Thiohalobacter thiocyanaticus: one gene and its partner. The protein of the gene in region 2 interacts with the protein of the main gene of each other region in a pairwise test. Links are inferred from orthologs where the notes say so. Each region holds a gene or a part of one and is shown on either strand. Other genes may lie near its edges.

Evidence for each region.
Region 1: the proteins of grpE (region 2) and groL interact in binary tests that used the Escherichia coli proteins (3 or more experiments, as listed by UniProt). The link is inferred for Thiohalobacter thiocyanaticus from one-to-one orthologs.

The regions. Positions count from the first base shown.
Region 1 is NZ_AP018052.1:625,177-636,302, reverse strand. Bases 4,062-7,026 are described here. They hold groL (chaperonin GroEL), read right to left. Parts: upstream 6,388-7,026; coding sequence 4,735-6,387; downstream 4,062-4,734. Other genes in these bases: groES (co-chaperone GroES), read right to left, coding at 6,433-6,723; CFK21_RS02945 (hypothetical protein), read left to right, coding at 4,062-4,369. Outside these bases: glnE (bifunctional [glutamate--ammonia ligase]-adenylyl-L-tyrosine phosphorylase/[glutamate--ammonia-ligase] adenylyltransferase), read right to left, coding at 1-1,078; CFK21_RS02955 (PilT/PilU family type 4a pilus ATPase), read left to right, coding at 1,363-2,541; CFK21_RS02950 (RNA polymerase sigma factor), read left to right, coding at 3,036-3,599; more of CFK21_RS02945, read left to right, coding at 3,599-4,061; CFK21_RS02930 (FxsA family protein), read right to left, coding at 7,186-7,638; divalent-cation tolerance protein CutA, read left to right, coding at 7,968-8,291; CFK21_RS02920 (protein-disulfide reductase DsbD), read left to right, coding at 8,339-10,666; CFK21_RS02915 (GIY-YIG nuclease family protein), read right to left, coding at 10,801-11,091.
Region 2 is NZ_AP018052.1:1,775,438-1,782,070, reverse strand. What follows is about bases 1-2,733. They hold grpE (nucleotide exchange factor GrpE), read right to left. Parts: upstream 1,802-2,733; coding sequence 1,199-1,801; downstream 1-1,198. Other genes in these bases: hrcA (heat-inducible transcriptional repressor HrcA), read right to left, coding at 1,992-2,733; dnaK (molecular chaperone DnaK), read right to left, coding at 1-1,109. Also shown: more of hrcA, read right to left, coding at 2,734-3,050; CFK21_RS08225 (NAD(+) kinase), read left to right, coding at 3,258-4,133; DNA repair protein RecN, read left to right, coding at 4,276-5,925; fur (ferric iron uptake transcriptional regulator), read right to left, coding at 6,102-6,467. UniProt on the Escherichia coli protein: Participates actively in the response to hyperosmotic and heat shock by preventing the aggregation of stress-denatured proteins, in association with DnaK and GrpE. It is the nucleotide exchange factor for DnaK and may function as a thermosensor.

The DNA of each region.
Region 1 (11,126 bases), 1.2 Mb from region 2 along the record:
GCGCCTCCTGGCCGCCGCGGATGAGCTGGAAGGCCTGGGCGATGAACTCCACCTCGCGGATGCCGCCGGGGCCGAGCTTGATGTTGTCCTCCATGCCGCGCCTCTGGACCTGGCGCGTGATCATGGCCTTCATTTCGCGCAGCTGCTCGAAGGCGCCGTAGTCCAGGTAGCGGCGGTAGATAAAGGGCCGCAGCAGTTCCATCAGTTCGGCGGCCTGGTCCGGGTCGCCCGCCACCGGATGCGCCTTGATCAGGGCATAGCGCTCCCACTCCCGACCCTGGGACTGGTAGTACTCCTCCAGCATGTCGAAATCCATCACCAGCGGGCCGCTGTCGCCATAGGGCCGCAGCCGCATGTCCACCCGGTAGACGAAGCCCTCGCCGGTCTGACGGTTCAGCGTATCGATCAGCTGCTGGCCAAGACGGGTGAAGAATTCCTCGTAACTCAGGCCGTCGCGCTTGCCCAGCCGACCGGGCTCGGGGTAGGCGAAGATCAGGTCGATGTCGGAGGAGAAGTTCAACTCCCCAGCCCCCAGCTTGCCCATCCCCAGCACCACCAGCGACTGGGGCCGGCCGGCGCTGTCCTTCGGCGTGCCCAGCTCCCTGCACAGCCAGGCATGGAGCCGCTCCAGCGTCACCTGCAGACAAGCCGTGGCCAACTCGGTCAGCTCGCGCAGCACCTCGTCCAGCCCGGCCCAGCCGGCCAGGTCGCGCCAGGCGATGCGCACCATCTCGCGGCGGCGGAAACGGCGCAGGGCCTCGCCCAGGTCGAAGGCGTTGAGCGCCTCGGCGGTCGCCGTCTCGGCCCGGGCCCGCAACTCGCCGCGCGCGGTATCGGCAAGCAGTTCACCGGACTCCAGCAGTTCGGCCAGCAGCCCGGGCTCGCGCTCGCAACTCTGAGCGACATACTCGCTCGCGGCCCAGACCCGGGCCAGGGGGCGCAGGAAATCCGGATGCGCCGGGATGCGCATGTCCTCGGTCTCCGCACGCTCGCGGTAGCGCGCCCAGGCCCGCTGGACATCCTCGCGCAGGATCTCCGGCAGCCCGGCGGCAATCTCCTCAAATGTGACGGGGTTCACACGGGGTCCTTAATGTCGTGTTTTCTCGCAAGTTTACGCCATGTTACGCACTGGCGGCCGACGCTGAAAACGTCCCCGCCAGTCGGATTTTCCCGTCATTGCGAGCGCAGCGCGGCAATCTCGTCACGCAGAATCAACCGGTTGGAGATTGCCACGGCGCTGCGCGCCTCGCAATGACGGCCTGTCCGGGGCTGGCGCCGACGTCTCAAGCCCCATGCCGGCGGGCCGACACAATAGAGAACTTCCAATTGCGGATTTAATTCGTCATCCCGGGGTGAATAAGAATGGAATTCAAGGATTATCTCAAGATCATGGTCATGAAGGACGCCTCCGACCTCTACCTGAGCACGGGGGCGCCGCCCTGCGCCAAGTTCCATGGCCAACTCAAGGTGGTGGAGAAGGCCACCATGACGCCGGAGCGCATCCGCGAGATCGCCTACTCGCTGATGAGCGAAACCCAGCAGAAGGACTTCGAGAAGAAGCCGGAAATGAACCTGGCCATCTCCGAGCACAATGTCGGCCGCTTCCGCGTCAACATCTTCAAGCAGCGCAACAGCATCGGCATGGTGGTGCGCAACATCAAGACCGATATCCCGGCGTGGCAGGACCTGGGGCTGCCGCCCATCCTCACCGACGTGTTGATGAGCAAGCGCGGCCTGGTGCTGTTCGTGGGCGCGACCGGCTCGGGCAAGTCCACCTCGCTGGCCTCGCTGATCGACTATCGCAACACCAACGCCACCGGCCACATCATCACCATCGAGGATCCGATCGAGTTCATCCACTCGCACAAGAAGTCCATCGTCAACCAGCGCGAGGTCGGGCTGGACACCGATTCCTATGAAGACGCCCTGGCCAACACCCTGCGCCAGGCGCCGGACGTGATCCTGATCGGCGAGATCCGCCATCGCGAGACCATGGAGCATGCCATCTCCTTCGCCGAGACCGGCCACCTCTGCCTGTCCACCCTGCACGCCAACAACGCCAACCAGGCGCTGGACCGCATCATCAACTTCTTCCCCGAGGAGAAGCGCGACCAGTTGCTGCTGGACCTGTCGCTGAACCTGCGCGCCTTCATCTCCCAGCGCCTGGTGCAGACCGTCGACGGCCAGCGCACCGCGGCGATCGAGATCCTGCTGGGCACCCCGCTGGTCAAGGAACTGGTGCGCCGCGGCGATGTGCACGAGATCAAGGAGGTCATGGAGAAATCCGAGAACCTCGGCATGCAGACCTTCGACATGGCGCTGTACAACCTCTACATGGAAGGCCGGATCAGCCTGGAAGAGGCGCTGCGCAATGCCGACTCCCCCAACAACCTGCGCCTGCGCATCAATCTCACGGCCGAGGACGCCGAGCAGGCCCTGGCCGAGAAGAGCGAATCCTTCAGTCTGGAGGAGGACGATACCCCGAGCAGCAACATCGCCACCGCCGGCGGCGGGCTGGGGTTGAAGCTGGCGGACGAATGACAGCCCCGTCGTAGTTCGGGTTAGCCTGAAAGGCGTAACCCGACACTCGCCGCGGCCTGTCGGGTTACGCTGCGCTAACCCGACCTACGCCCTTTCCCGCCCCCGATTGTTGGGCTTCGCGCTGCTCAGCCCAACCTGCCTGTCGGACATAAAAAAGCCCCGGCCGGAGTGGCCGGGGCAAGCCTCACAGGGGTGGAGGAGTACGTGTTCGGCGAGAAAACATGGCCTTGAGTGGAGGGAGACAATGTCAACCGAACGGCCCCTGTACACCCTCCTAGACGCCGCCCCTGTCAGATTTATTCCTACCCCCGTCTGCATACTCCATCGCCGGCCCCGCCGCGGGCCGACCGGCAGCGCGGCCCGCACGGCGCCGGGCTGTTTTTTATGGAATAATCCGTTCCGAACAGCCGTCTTGATTTGAAACAACAGCCGCTCCCTCAAGCAGGGGCGGCCTGCAGCCGGCACCACAACCGCCGGGGGCTAGAGGAGAGACAATGAAACTGGTCAAACTTTTCGGCCGGAACCAGGCGTTTCGTCAACGCCTGGAAGGCAACCGGGAACGGCTGTATCGCATCGCCTACTCCTGGTGTCACGAACCGGCGCTGGCAGACGATCTGGTGCAGGAGACTATGGAAAAGGCCCTGAAGAAATCCGGCCAGCTGCGTGAACTGGAGGCGCTGGACACCTGGCTGTTCAGCATCCTCAACAACGCCTGGCGCGATCATTTCCGGCGCAGCCGCGACACGGTGGATATCGACGATATCCCCTTCGTCAGCGACTCCTCGCCGGAGGACGAAGGCCACACCCACCAGGTGGTCACCGAGGTGCGCGGCGCCATCGCCACCCTGCCGATTGGCCAGCGCCAGGTGCTGACCCTGGTGGACCTGGAGGGCTGCTCCTATATCGAAGTGGCCAACATTCTCGGGGTGCCGGTGGGCACGGTGATGAGCCGGCTGTGCCGGGCACGCAGGGCGCTCAAGGAACGCCTGCTGGGCACCGATCTGATGCGCGATGCCGCCACAGATGACAACCCGACCCGTATCAGGAGAATCAAGTAATGTCATCCGACGACAAGCTCATCTCCGACGAGCATCTCAACGCCTTCATCGACAATCAACTCGATGCCGATGAGAAGAGCCGCATCCTGTCGACCATCAAGTCGGACAGCGAGTTGAGCCATCGCGCCTGTGAAATCAAGCGCCTGCGCGAACTGGTCCAGCACGCCTACGAGCTGCCCTCGGAACGTGCCGAGCACAGCGGTCATGGTCGCGCCCTGCGCGGCCCATTGCAGGCCGTGGCTGCCGCCGCACTGCTGGTCGTCGGCGCCGCGGCCGGCTGGATTTCCAATGCCCAGCTGCATCCCGGCAACAATGACCTGGACGTCAAGGCCATGTACCTGGACGAGGAAAGGGCCTTTCAGACCGCGCAGGTCGACGAGGCCCCCACCGTACAGGGCGGGCGCAAGATCCTGCTGCACATCAGTTCCGACGACCCGCAGAAGCTGGAACAGGCGCTGGACACCACCGAGCGGCTGCTCCAGACCTATCGCGCCCGCCACATGCCGGTGGAACTGGAACTGGTGGCCAATGCCGGCGGCCTGAACCTGCTGCGGGCCGACATCTCGCCCTTCGCCGACCGCATCGAGGACCTGCAGTTCAGGTACGAGGAACTGACCTTCTTCGCCTGCCAGACCGCCATCAACCAGATGCTGGAGCGCGAGCACCGCGACCAGGTGCCGCCGCTGCTGCCGCAGGCCCTGACCACGCCCAACGCGCTGGACCAGATCCTGACCCGGCTGCAGGAGGGGTGGGTGTATATCAGCGTCTGATCGATCCGCTTGCGCGGAGACAGAAAACGGGCCCTCGCGGCCCGTTTTTTTTGATGACGGAAACAGAGCGCAGGTCGGGCCAGCGCAGCGTAACCCGCATGCCGCGGTGGATGTCGGGTTACGCCTTCCAGGCCAACCCGACCTGCGGTACTTCCGCGGTATCAAAAAACGGGTCTTCACGGCCCGTTTTTTGATAAAGGAACGTCATCCCCGCGCAGGCGGGGATCCAGATACCGCGCGGTTGCTGGATTCCCGCCTGCGCGGGAATGACGGGAAAAGCGAATTCCTCAATCCCTGATCCCACAAAAAAACCCCGCCACAAAGGGCGGGGTTCTTCGTTTCTGACGACAGCAGAACGGTTGGGCTTACATCATCCCCATACCGCCCATGCCGCCCATGCCGCCCATGTCGGGGGCGCCGGCGCCGGCGCCCTCGCCTTCCTCGGGCATGTCAGCCACCATGCACTCGGTGGTGATCATCAGACCGGAGACGGAGGCGGCGTTCTGCAGGGCCGAGCGGGTCACCTTGGTCGGGTCCAGGATACCCATCTCGATCATGTCGGCGTACTCGCCGGTGGCGGCGTTGTAGCCGTAGTTGCCACTGCCTTCCTCGACCTTGGCCAGGATGACGGAGGGCTCCTCACCGGTGTTGCCGACGATCTGACGCAGCGGCTCTTCCATGGCGCGGCGGGCGATGTTGATGCCGACGTCCTGATCGTGGTTGTCGCCGGTCAGTTTCGCGATACCGGCACGGGCACGGATCAGGGCCACGCCGCCGCCCGGCACCACGCCTTCCTCGACCGCCGCACGGGTGGCGTGCAGGGCGTCCTCGACGCGCGCCTTCTTCTCCTTCATTTCCATCTCGGTGGCGGCACCGACCTTGATCACGGCCACGCCGCCGGCCAGCTTGGCCACGCGCTCCTGCAGCTTCTCGCGATCGTAATCGGAGGTGGCCTCCTCGATCTGGGTGCGGATCTGGGTCACGCGCGCCTCGATGTCTTCCTTCTTGCCGACACCGTCGATAATGGTGGTGTTTTCCTTGGTGACCTGCACCTTCTTGGCGTTGCCCAGCTCATCCAGGGTGGCCTTCTCCAGGCTCATACCGGTCTCTTCGGAGATCACGGTACCGCCGGTCAGGACCGCGACATCCTGCAGCATGGCCTTGCGGCGGTCGCCGAAGCCCGGGGCCTTGACGGCGCAGACCTTGACGATGCCGCGGATGCTGTTGACCACCAGGGTGGCCAGGGCTTCGCCCTCGATGTCCTCGGCGATGATCATCAGCGGCTTGCCGGCCTTGGCCACGCCTTCCAGCACCGGCAGCAGCTCGCGGATGTTGGAGATCTTCTTGTCGTGGATCAGGATGTAGGGGTCATCCAGCTCGGCGCTCATGCTCTGCTGGTTGTTGACGAAGTACGGCGACAGGTAGCCGCGGTCGAACTGCATGCCCTCGACCACGTCCAGCTCGTTGTACAGGGAGGTGCCTTCCTCGACGGTGATCACACCTTCCTTGCCGACCTTCTCCATGGCATCGGCGATGGTCTTGCCGATGGACTCGTCGGAGTTGGCGGAAATGGTGCCGACCTGGGCGATGGCCTTGGTGTCGGAGCAGGGGTTGGAGAGCTTCTTCAGTTCCTCGACGGCGGCGATCACGGCCTTGTCGATGCCGCGCTTGAGGTCCATCGGGTTCATGCCGGCGGCCACGGCCTTCATGCCTTCCTTGAAGATGCTCTGGGCCAGCACGGTCGCGGTGGTGGTGCCGTCACCGGCCACATCAGAAGTCTGGGAAGCGACTTCCTTGACCATCTGGGCACCCATGTTCTCGAACTTGTCCTTGAGCTCGATCTCCTTGGCGACGGAGACGCCGTCCTTGGTCACGGTGGGAGCGCCGAAGGCCTTCTCCAGCACCACGTTACGGCCCTTCGGGCCCAGGGTGACCTTGACCGCGTTGGCCAGGATGTTCACGCCCTTGACCATGCGCTGACGCGCATCATCACTGAATCTGACTTCTTTCGCTGACATATTGCTAATCCTCTCCTGAAAATTCTGTTATGCGGCGGCCCGGGCTCAGCCCTCGATGACGGCCATCACGTCTTCTTCACGCATGACCAGCAGATCCTGGTCCTCAACCTTGACCTCGGTGCCGGAGTACTTGCCGAACAGGACCTTGTCGCCGACCTTGATGTCCAGCGGACGCAGTTCGCCGTTCTCCAGGATCTTGCCGTTACCGACGGCAACCACCTCACCGCGGATGGGCTTTTCGGTTGCCGAGTCCGGGATCACGATCCCACCGGCCGTGGTGCGTTCTTCTTCCATACGCTTGATGATCACGCGATCATGCAACGGACGAATATTCATCTGGCACTCTCCTTAAAAACCAAAGATGGTCATTGGGTTGTGAGTGTTAGCACTCGTTTGTAGTGAGTGCTAATAATAGCGGCGGCGATTGGAGTTTCAAGGGGGATGCGATTAAATTTATTTTCTCATGGAAAAACAGGTTTAATCTCAGGCGGGGAAACCGGCCCGAATGGGGCATATTCCGACCGCGCCATCCCCGCGCAGGCGGGGATGACAGGAACAGAGCGTAGGTCGGGTTAGCGCAGCGTAACCCGACATGCCGCGGTGGATGTCGGGTTACGCCTTCCAGGCTAACCCGACCTACGGTACTGCTGGATTCCCGCCTGAGCGGGAATGACGGATTTAATGCCGCATCGCAGGGTGGGTGAAGGCGCATTGCGCCGCAGCCCATCGTGGACCGACAGCGGTGCGCTGGGTTGCGCTGCGCTCCACCCATCCTACATTGACTTATAATATACTGTTTTATTTATCATTTTCACGCGTATATTCGCCTTCCAGCGTCACCGGCCCCTTGGGCTGGCCGCCGGCGGGGCCGGCGCCCGGCGGCGGTCCGCCGCCCAGCTGACGGGCGATCCAGGCCCGGATCAGGGCCTGGCGCAGGGGCGGGATCAGGCCGAGAAAGCCCAGGGCGTCGGTGAAAAAGCCCGGGGTCAGCAGCAGGACGCCGCTGATGACCAGCACCACCCCTTCCAGCATCTCCACCGCCGGCAGTTCGCCGCGGGCCATGGACAGCTGCAGCCGCTGCAGGGTGGAAAAGCCCTGGAAGCGCAGCAGCAGGGCCCCCAGCACGGCGGTGAATACGACCATGAAAACCGTGGGGACGGCGCCGATCCAGCCCCCGACCTTGATCAGGAAATAGATCTCGACCAGGGGGACGCTGAGAAACAGCAGGAGCAGTACGGCGAAGGGATTCATCCCCGGAACCATAACGGATGGCCCCGGGGGCGGCAACATCAGTATCCGCCGCTTCCGGCATCCCCCCCACCTTCCGGCATCCCCCACCTTCCGTCATCCCCCCCACCTTCCGTCATCCCCCCCACCTTCCGTCATCCCCCCACCTTCCGTCATCCCGGCGCAGGCCGGGATCCAGAACCCGCCGCGGTCAGTGGATCCCGGCCGGAGCCTGTGCCGGTGCAGGCCGGTACCGGGATGACGTCTGAGGGGAAATGAAATATCCCCCCAGCCTCAACCGTCTCTGCCCTCAAGGGTTTCCCTCAATCACCGACTTGGTTATCTTCCCGCCCATGAAGGACAAATACTGCATCGTGCTGGTTACCGCACCGGAAGCCGACGCCCGCACCATCGCCCGTGCCCTGGTGGCCCAGGATCTGGCGGCCTGCGTGAACATCGTGGCGAATCTCACTTCGGTCTACCGCTGGCAGGGCGAGGTGGAGGAGGACACCGAGCAGCTGCTGGTGATCAAGACCCGCCGCGATGTCCTGGAGGCCCTGAAGGCGGCCGTGCTGGAAGCCCATCCCTATGAACTTCCGGAAATTATCGCAGTCCCAATTGTGGATGGCCTGAGCGGCTACCTGGACTGGATCGACGAGAGCGTACTGCTTCAATGACACCCATATCCCTGACTTCCCCGTCATGCCGGCGCAGGCCGGCATCCATGCATCTGACCCCGCTGGGTTCCGGTCTGCGCCGGAACGACGGGAAAGAGGCCACGGCCAGGGGTTTCCCGGCACTGCGCTTCCTCGGCCTGCTGTTGTCCCTGTTGCTGCTGCCGCTGCAGTCCCACGCCCTCTGGGGCGATGACGAACTGCTGTCCGCCGACGAGGCCTTCGCCATCAGCGCCGAAATGGCCGGTCCGGACCGGGTGCGCGTGACCTGGGACATCGCCGACGACTTCTACATGTACCGCCAGCGGGTGCAGCTGCACTCCGATACCGCGGGGGTGACGGTCGGCACGCCGGAATTTCCTGCCGGCAAGATGAAGCAGGACGAGACCTTCGGCGAGGTGGAGGTCTACTTCGACAAACTCAGCATCACCGCGCCGGTGGAGCGCACCGCCGGTGCCCCGGCCGAGTTCGTGCTGCGCGCCGTCTCCCAGGGCTGCATGGAATCGCGCGGCATCTGCTACACCCCGCACACCCAGAAGCTCACCCTGGCCCTGCCCGCCGCGGCGGCCGCCAGCGGCGACGCCGCCCCGCCGACCGGCGAACAGAGCTTCGGCGGCGGCGGCTTCGGCATGGAGAGCGATCTGCTCGACGTCGACGACGCCTTCCAGCTGGAGACCGCCGTCATCGACGGCAATACCCTGGAGGCACGCTGGGAGATCGCCCCCGGCTACTATCTCTATCGCGACAAGTTCAGCTTTCAGCTGCTTGAGGGCGAAGGCGTGGCGCTGGGCACGGCCGACTTCCCCGCCGGCGAGATGAAGGACGACGAGACCTTCGGCCGGGTCGAGGTCTATCACGACGGCGTCACCGCCACCCTGCCGCTGCAGCGCACCGCGACCGACCCGACCGCCATCCGCCTGTCCATCGGCTACCAGGGCTGCGCCGAGGGCCGCATCTGCTACACCCCGCAGACCCGCGAGGTCAGCCTGGAACTGCCGCAGGCCGCCGCCACCGTCGCCGAGCTGAGTGTCGATGACAGCGCAGCCGCCGCCCCCCCGGTCACCGAACAGGACCGCATCGCCCAGAGCCTGGCCAGCGGCAACACACCGCTGGTGATCCTGACCTTCTTCGGCTTCGGCCTGCTGCTGGCCTTCACCCCCTGCGTGTTCCCGATGATCCCGATCCTGTCCTCGATCATCGTCGGCCAGGGCGAAGACATCACCACCCGGCGCGCCTTCACCCTGTCGCTGGTCTATGTGCTGGCCATGGCCCTGACCTACACCGTGGCCGGCGTGATCGCGGGCCTGTCCGGCGAGAACCTGCAGGCGGCCTTCCAGAACCCCTGGATCCTGGGCAGCTTCGCCACCGTGTTCGTGCTGCTGTCGCTGTCCATGTTCGGTTTCTACGATCTGCAGATACCGGCCTCCTGGCAGAGCAAGCTCAGCGAGATCAGCAACAAGCAGCAGGGCGGCACCCTCACCGGCGTGGCCATTATGGGCTTCCTGTCCGCGCTGATCGTCGGCCCCTGCGTGGCCGCGCCGCTGGCCGGCGCGCTGATCTACATCGGTCAGACCGGCGACCCCTACCTGGGCGGGGCGGCCCTGTTCGCCCTGAGCATGGGCATGGGCGCGCCGCTGCTGGCCATCGGCACCGGCGCGGGCAAGGTGCTGCCGCGCGCCGGCGACTGGATGAACGCCATCAAGGCCACCTTCGGCGTGCTGCTGCTGGCCGTGGCCATCTGGATGCTGGAGCGCATCATCCCCACCGCCGCCGCCATGCTGCTGTGGGCCGCCCTGCTCATCATCAGCGCCATCTACATGGGCGCCATGGACCGGCTGGACGTGGACGCCAGTGGCTGGCAGAAGCTGTTCAAGGGCATGGGGGTGGTGCTGCTGGCCTGGGGCGTGATCCTGCTCATCGGCGTGGCCGCCGGCGCCCGCGACACCCTGCAGCCGCTGCGCGGGCTGGCACTCGCCGGCGGCGGCACCACCGCCCAGGCCCAGGCGCAGGGCATCGAGTTCAAGACCATCAAGAGTCTGGATGACCTGCAACGCGAGGTCGCCGCCGCCTCGACTCAGGGCAGGAGCGTGCTGCTGGATTTCTATGCCGACTGGTGCACCGACTGTCACCGCATGGAGAAGAACACCTTCAGCGACCCGCAGGTGCAGCAGGCCCTGGCCAACACCGTGACGCTGAAGGCCGACGTCACCGCCAACGATGACATCGACAAGGCCCTGCTCAAGCATTTCCGCATCCCCGGCCCGCCCAGCCTGATCCTCTACGATGCCAGCGGCGAGGAACTGCGGCGCTATCGCATCATGGGCTACATGGGGCCTGAGGAGTTCGCCGCGCATGTGAATGCGGCGTTTGGGGGGTGAGTGAGGAGTGACCCCTTCATTCTCTCGCCGTTAATTATCCCGTCATCCCCACGCAGGCGGGGATCCAGACTCAGCCATCCCCATGGATTCCCACCTGCACGGGAATGACGGAATAGTGGGCTTCGCGGACAGCATCACAACAGATCTGAATACAGATCCCGCCACTGCGGATTCATTTTTTCAATCGCCCGCAGTTTCCAGGCACGCCTCCACTTCTTTATCGCCTTTTCCCGGCAAATTGCCGAATCCATGTTTCCATGCCACTCATACCATACGAGCATGGTGACACCGTATTTTCGTGTAAACCCTTCAACCGCATGAGTTCTGTGCTCCCAGACACGCTTCACGATATCTGAGGTTACACCTGTGTAAAGGGTTCCATTTCTTTTACTGGCGAGGATATAAACGCACGGCTGCCTTTTCATTACCCAACCTCCATGTCGGATAACAAACGGTTCTA
Region 2 (6,633 bases):
GCCTCGTCCGGGTTGACGTCCTTGCGCGGCTCCTTGCCGAAGAAGTCCTTCACCGCCTCCTGCACCTTGGGCATGCGGGTCATGCCGCCGACCAGGATGACGTCATTGATATCGCCGACCGACTCGCCGGCATCCTGCAGTGCCTTCCTGCACGGCTCGATGGTGCGGGCGATCAGATCCTCGACCAGCGATTCGAACTTGGCCCGGGTCACCTTGACGTTGAGGTGCTTGGGTCCCGAGGCATCCGCCGTGATGTACGGCAGGTTGATGTCGGTCTGCTGGCTGGAGGACAGTTCGATCTTGGCCTTCTCGGCAGCCTCCTTGAGACGCTGCATGGCCAGCGCGTCGCCGCGCAGGTCGATGCCGCTGTCCTTCTTGAACTGCTCGGCCAGATAGTCGATCAGACGCTTGTCGAAGTCCTCGCCGCCGAGGAAGGTGTCGCCGTTGGTGGACAGCACCTCGAACTGGTGCTCGCCGTCGACGTCGGCGATCTCGATGATGGAGATATCGAAGGTGCCGCCGCCCAGGTCGTAGACCGCGATCTTGCGATCGCCCTGGGCCTTGTCCATGCCATAGGCCAGCGCGGCCGCGGTCGGCTCGTTGATGATGCGCTTGACCTCCAGACCGGCGATCTTGCCGGCGTCCTTGGTGGCCTGGCGCTGGGAATCATTGAAATAGGCCGGCACGGTGATGACCGCCTCGGTCACGGCTTCGCCCAGGTAGTCCTCGGCGGTCTTCTTCATCTTCTGCAGCACGCGCGCGGAAACCTCGGGCGGGGCCATCTTCTTGCCCTTGACCTCGACCCAGGCGTCGCCGTTGTCGGCCTTCATGATCTTGTAGGGGACCAGATCGATGTCCTTCTGGACCTCGTCGTCCTGGAAGCGGCGGCCGATCAGGCGCTTGATGGCGAACAGGGTATTGGTCGGGTTGGTCACCGCCTGGCGTTTGGCCGCCTGGCCGACCAGGACCTCGCCGTCCTCGGCATAGGCGACAATGGACGGCGTGGTGCGGTCACCCTCGCTGTTCTCGATGACGCGGGCCTTGCCGCCCTCCATCACCGCCACGCAGGAGTTGGTGGTGCCCAGATCGATTCCGATGATTTTTCCCATAGCTGTTCTCCAAATGGATCTTGTCTGTGTTCCCTGATTGCTCAGTTATCCGATGTCTGCCCCACTAGATGTGGGCGATTCCCGTCGTTTCAAGCACGTTCATCGATTTGCGGCGAATCCTGGGCCGGGGCCCGCGACACCATCACCATGGCCGGGCGGATCAGCCGGTCGTTGAGGGTGTAGCCCTTCTGGATGACGGTGACCACGGTGTTGGGCTCGACATCGCTGCGTTCCTGCATCGACATGGCCTCGTGGTATTCGGGATTGAACTTCTGGCCCTGGGGATCGATCTGCTGGATCCCGAACCGGGCCATGCTGTCGGCCAGCATCTTCAGGGTGAGCTCGGAACCCTCCCTCAGCTTGACCGGGTCGACCTCGTTGCCCTCGCCGGCGGCGGCTATACCCATCTCCAGGCTGTCCCTGACCGGCAGCAGGTCGTTGGCGAATTTCTCCAGGGCGAACTTGTGGGCATTGGCCACGTCGCGCTCGGCGCGCTTGCGCAGGTTGTCCAGTTCGGCCTGCAGGCGGATGCACTGATTCCAGTGTTCGTCGGCCTTGTTGCGGGCATCCTCGAGCAGGGCCTGCATCTCCTCGGGCCGGGCCCCGGCGTCGCCCGGCGCCGCGGCCGCAGGTGCCTCCTCGTCGCCTGCGTCCGCATTGGCCTCGGTCGTCACCTTCTCCTGGTCGGACATAAATAATCTCCGTAATTCAGATTGTTAAATAATATTCGTGAAATTCTACATTAAATTAGGATGCCGACGACAGCCACGCCGTCTGCCGAAACTGCGGGCCCCTCAGCGCAGCCCTTCTATGCCCCTCGGGTACTCACACAAGGGAGGGGCAAAATGCCTCGCTGCGCGGGCTTTGCGTCCTATTTGGGGATCAGTTCCTGGAATTCAAGGCCGCGCCCAGGAGACGGGCGGTGGCGTCGACGATGGGGATGATGCGGTCGTAGGCCATGCGGGTGGGCCCGATCACGCCCAGCACCCCGATGACCTCGCCCTCGACCGAATAGGGGGCGGTCACCAGGCTGCACTCGTCCAGCACCTGGTAACCGGACTCCTCACCGATGAACAGCTGCACCCCGTTGGCGCAGATGCACTTATCCAGCAGGTGCAGGATGTCACGTTTGCGGTTGAAGGCCTCGAACAACTCGCGCAGCTTCTCCACGTCGGACAGCTCGCGGAACTGCATCAGGTTGGTCTGGCCGGCCAGGACATAGTCCTCCTCGTCGCTGTCCTCGCCGGAGAACACCTTTTCGGCCACCGAGACCACCGACATCATCAGGTCGTTCATGTCCTGGCGCGCCTGCTGCATCTCGTCGATCAGGTGGGTGCGCACTGCGTGGATGTCCTTGCCGGCGAAGTGGGCATTGAGGAAATTGGAAATGGTCTCCAGTTCCGAGGCACTGAAGGTGCGCTCGGTCTGGATGATGCGGTTCTGGACCTCCTTCTCGTTGATCACCAGGATCACCAGGATCCGGTTCTGCGACAGCGGCAGGAAGTCGATCCGCCGCAGCGCGACGTGCTCGCGCCGCGGCAGGGTCACCACCCCGGCCATCCGGGTGATGTCCGAGAGCAGGTTGGAGGCGGTCTCGATCAGGCGCCCGGAATCGGTCTCCTCGGCCCACAGTTCCTGGCGCAGCTGCTCGACCTGCACCGAGTCCAGCGGCTGGATGTTGAGCAGGCTGTCGACGAACAGGCGGTAGCCCTGCACCGTCGGGATGCGGCCGGCCGAGGTATGCGGCGCGGCGACGAAGCCCATCTCCTCCAGGTCGGACATGACGTTGCGCACCGTGGCCGGACTCAGGTCCAGACGCGAGTCCCGCGCCAGGGTACGCGAGCCGACCGGCTCACCCTCACGGATATAACGGTCGATCAGCACCCGCAGCAGGTGCTGGGCGCGTTCGTTCATCAACTCGGTGGGAGGCTGCCTGCTCATGTGTGGTCAGGGGGTGGCTAGGGTTGGATTCGATCTTAGCACTCAATGAAAAGGAGTGCTAAGTCCTTGACAGGCTAGCAACCCGCTGCGCCCGGGTCAAGCCGGGACAATGGCGAAAATTTCAACATGATTAGGATGTTGGCGCCGGCGAGCATTGCCGCTGGCGGGGTGCTCGTGCTACTGTCGCCAGCATTCAAGGGGGAAGCAATGCACAACGAATTTTCCCGGATCGGCCTGATCAGCAAAACCGGCGACCCGCGGGTGCGCGACACCCTGCACCGGCTCATCACCTACCTGCGCGGACGCGGGCTGGAGATCCTGCTGGAGGCCGACATGCGCGAACGCATCGACACCGGCGACCTGCCGCTGCTGGAGCGCCCGGCCCTGGCCGGCGCCTGCGACCTGGCCATCGTGGTCGGGGGCGACGGCACCATGCTCAACGCCGCCCGCGACCTGGCCCCGGCCGGCGTGGCCCTGATCGGCATCAACCTGGGACGGCTGGGCTTCATGACCGACATCCTGCCCGAGGACATGACGGATGATCTGGACCGGATCCTCAGCGGCCAGTACCGCGAGGAATCCCGCACCCTGCTGCATGCCCGCGTCCTGCGCGGGGACCAGGTGGTCAACGCAAGCGATGCACTGAACGACGTGGTGGTGCACAAGTGGGATATCGCCCGCATGATCGAACTGGAGGTGCACATCGACGGCAACCTGCTCAGCACCCAGCGCGCCGATGGTCTGATCGTGTGCACCCCCACCGGATCGACCGCCTATGCCCTGTCCGGCGGCGGGCCCATCCTGCACCCGCGGCTGGATGCCTTCGGTCTGGTGCCCATCTGTCCGCACAGCCTGAACAACCGCCCCATTGTCATCGACGATGCCGCCATCATCGATATCGGTCTGCACGGGGACGATACCCAGGCCCAGGTCACCTGCGACGGCCAGGTCAATTTCACCCTGATGCCAGGCGATCGGGTACGGGTATGCCGACACGAACACCAGCTGCGCCTGATCCATACGCCGGGCTATGATTATTTCGGCATCCTGCAGCGCAAGTTCGGCTGGGGCGTGCATTCGTGAGTGTTTGCAATCACCCAGTGAAAGAATCACGTCATTGCGAGGAACAAAGTGACGAAGCAATCTCCAGACGTTACAGCCGACGTAAAGGGATTGCCGCGCTGCGCTCGCAATGACGAACGCTGAGCACGCTTCTGTGACGCCTATGCTGACCCACATCCACATCCGCGACTTTGTCATCGTCGACGAACTGGAACTCGATTTCCGTGCCGGCATGACCGTGCTGACCGGCGAGACCGGTGCGGGCAAGTCCATCCTGATCGACGCTCTGGGCCTGGCACTGGGCGACCGTGCCGACACCGGCGTCATCCGCCACGGCTGCGACCGGGCCGAGGTGGCGGTGCTGTTCGACCTCGGCGCCCTGCCTGCACTCCAGCAGACGCTGGAGGAAATGGATCTCGCCGCCGGCGGCGAATGCCAGCTGCGCCGGGTGATTCTGCGCGAGGGCCGCTCGCGCGCCTATATCAACGGCAGCCCGGTGCCGGTACAGCAACTCAGGGCCATCGGCGACCGTCTGGTCGATATCCACGGCCAGCACGAACACCAGTCGCTCATGCAGCGCGACACCCAGCGCAGGCTGCTGGACAGCTACGCCGGCCACACCGACGCCATCAGTCGGCTGGCCGCGGCCTACCGCCAGTGGCGCGAGCGCAGACAGGCCCTGGATGAACTGCAGGACGCCGCCCGTCAGCGCGACGATCGGCTGGACCTGCTGCGCTTCCACCTCGACGAGCTCGAACGCCTGGCGCCCGCCCCCGGCGAGTGGGAGGCGATCGAGGCCGAGCACCGGCGCCTGGCGCATGCCGGCGAACTGATCGAACGCTGCAACCAGACCCTGGGCTGGCTCTATGACGACGAACTCAGCGCCGACGGCCTGCTCAGCCAGGGCGTGGATGCGCTGGAACGCTTCGAGACCGTCGATGACCGGCTGAAAGGCGTACTGGAACTGCTGGGCACGGCTCAGGTCCAGACACGCGAGGCGGCCGACGAACTGCGCCGCTTCCTGGACCGGCTGGAGCTGGACCCGGAGCGGCTGCAGTATCTGGAGAGCCGCATCGCCGCCCTGCAGCAGCTGGCACGCAAGCACCGGATCGAGCCGGCGGCGCTGCCACAGCTGCTGGAGGATACCCGCACCGAACTGGCCCGCCTGGAACAGGCCGACCAGAACCGCGACGCCATGGCACAGGAAATCACCGCACTGGAGCAGGCCTGGCGCGAGCAGGCCCTGGGGGTGCGCAGGCAGCGGCGCAAGGCGGCCGCCGATCTGGGCCAGGCCATTACCGAGGGGATGCAGGAACTGGGCATGCCGGGTGGGCGCTTCGAGGTGCAGGTCGAAGCGCTCGAGGACGAGCAGCCGAGCCGACATGGCCTGGACCGGATCGAGTTCCGGGTCAGCGCCAACCCGGGCCAGCCGCCGCAAGCCCTGGCCAGGGTCGCTTCAGGCGGCGAACTCTCCCGCATCAGCCTCGCCATCCAGGTGGTGGCCAAGGATGCCGCCACGACCCCCACGCTGGTATTCGATGAGGTCGACAGCGGCATCGGCGGCGCCATTGCAGAGGTGGTGGGCCGCCAGCTGCGCGGCCTGGGCGAACGCAGCCAGGTGCTGTGCGTGACCCATCTGCCGCAGGTCGCCGCCCAGGCCCACCAGCACTACCAGGTGCACAAGCTCACCGGCGACGACAGCACCCGCACCCGCATCCGTGCGCTCAGCGACACCGAGCGCAGCGACGAGATCGCCCGCATGCTGGGGGGATGGAGATCACCGATTCCACCCGCCGGCACGCCGAGGAGATGATCGCGCGGGCGCAGCAGGGAGAAGCGAAGAAAAAGAAGGGAAAGAAGAAAACGGCGCAGCGGAAATAACAATCCTCGTCATTGCGAGGCGCGAAGCGCCGTGGCAATCTCGTTCGGGCTACCGCCACCGTTAGGAGATTGCTTCGCGTTGCTCGCAATGACGAGGGAGCAAGGAGTTTAACCCTCCTTGCGGCACTTCTCGCACACCCCGTAGATGTACAGGCTGTGGTCGGTCATTTCGTAACCGGCCTTCTCGGCGATCTTGTGCTGGCGTTCCTCGATGACCTCGTCGACGAACTCGTCCACCCGGCCGCATTTGACGCACAGGATATGGTCATGATGCTCGCCCTGGGACAACTCGAACACCGAATGCCCGCCCTCGAAGTGATGGCGCGTGACCAGGCCGGCGGTCTCGAACTGGGTCAGAACCCGGTAGACCGTGGCCAGGCCGATATCCTCTCCGGCCTCCAGCAGGGCCTTGTAGACATCCTCGGCACTGAGGTGACGCTGCTCGTTCTGTTCCAGAATTTCCAGGATCTTCATCCTGGGCAGGGTGACCTTCAAACCGACTTTGCGCAGATCCTGTGATTCCACCTGGCTGTCCTCATGCCGTGTCCGTGAATCGCCGCCACAATTGGGTTATCATGCCGCGCACAACGCCCAGACGTGACCGGTATTTTTGATACTTATGCGAAAGCTTCTCATTTCT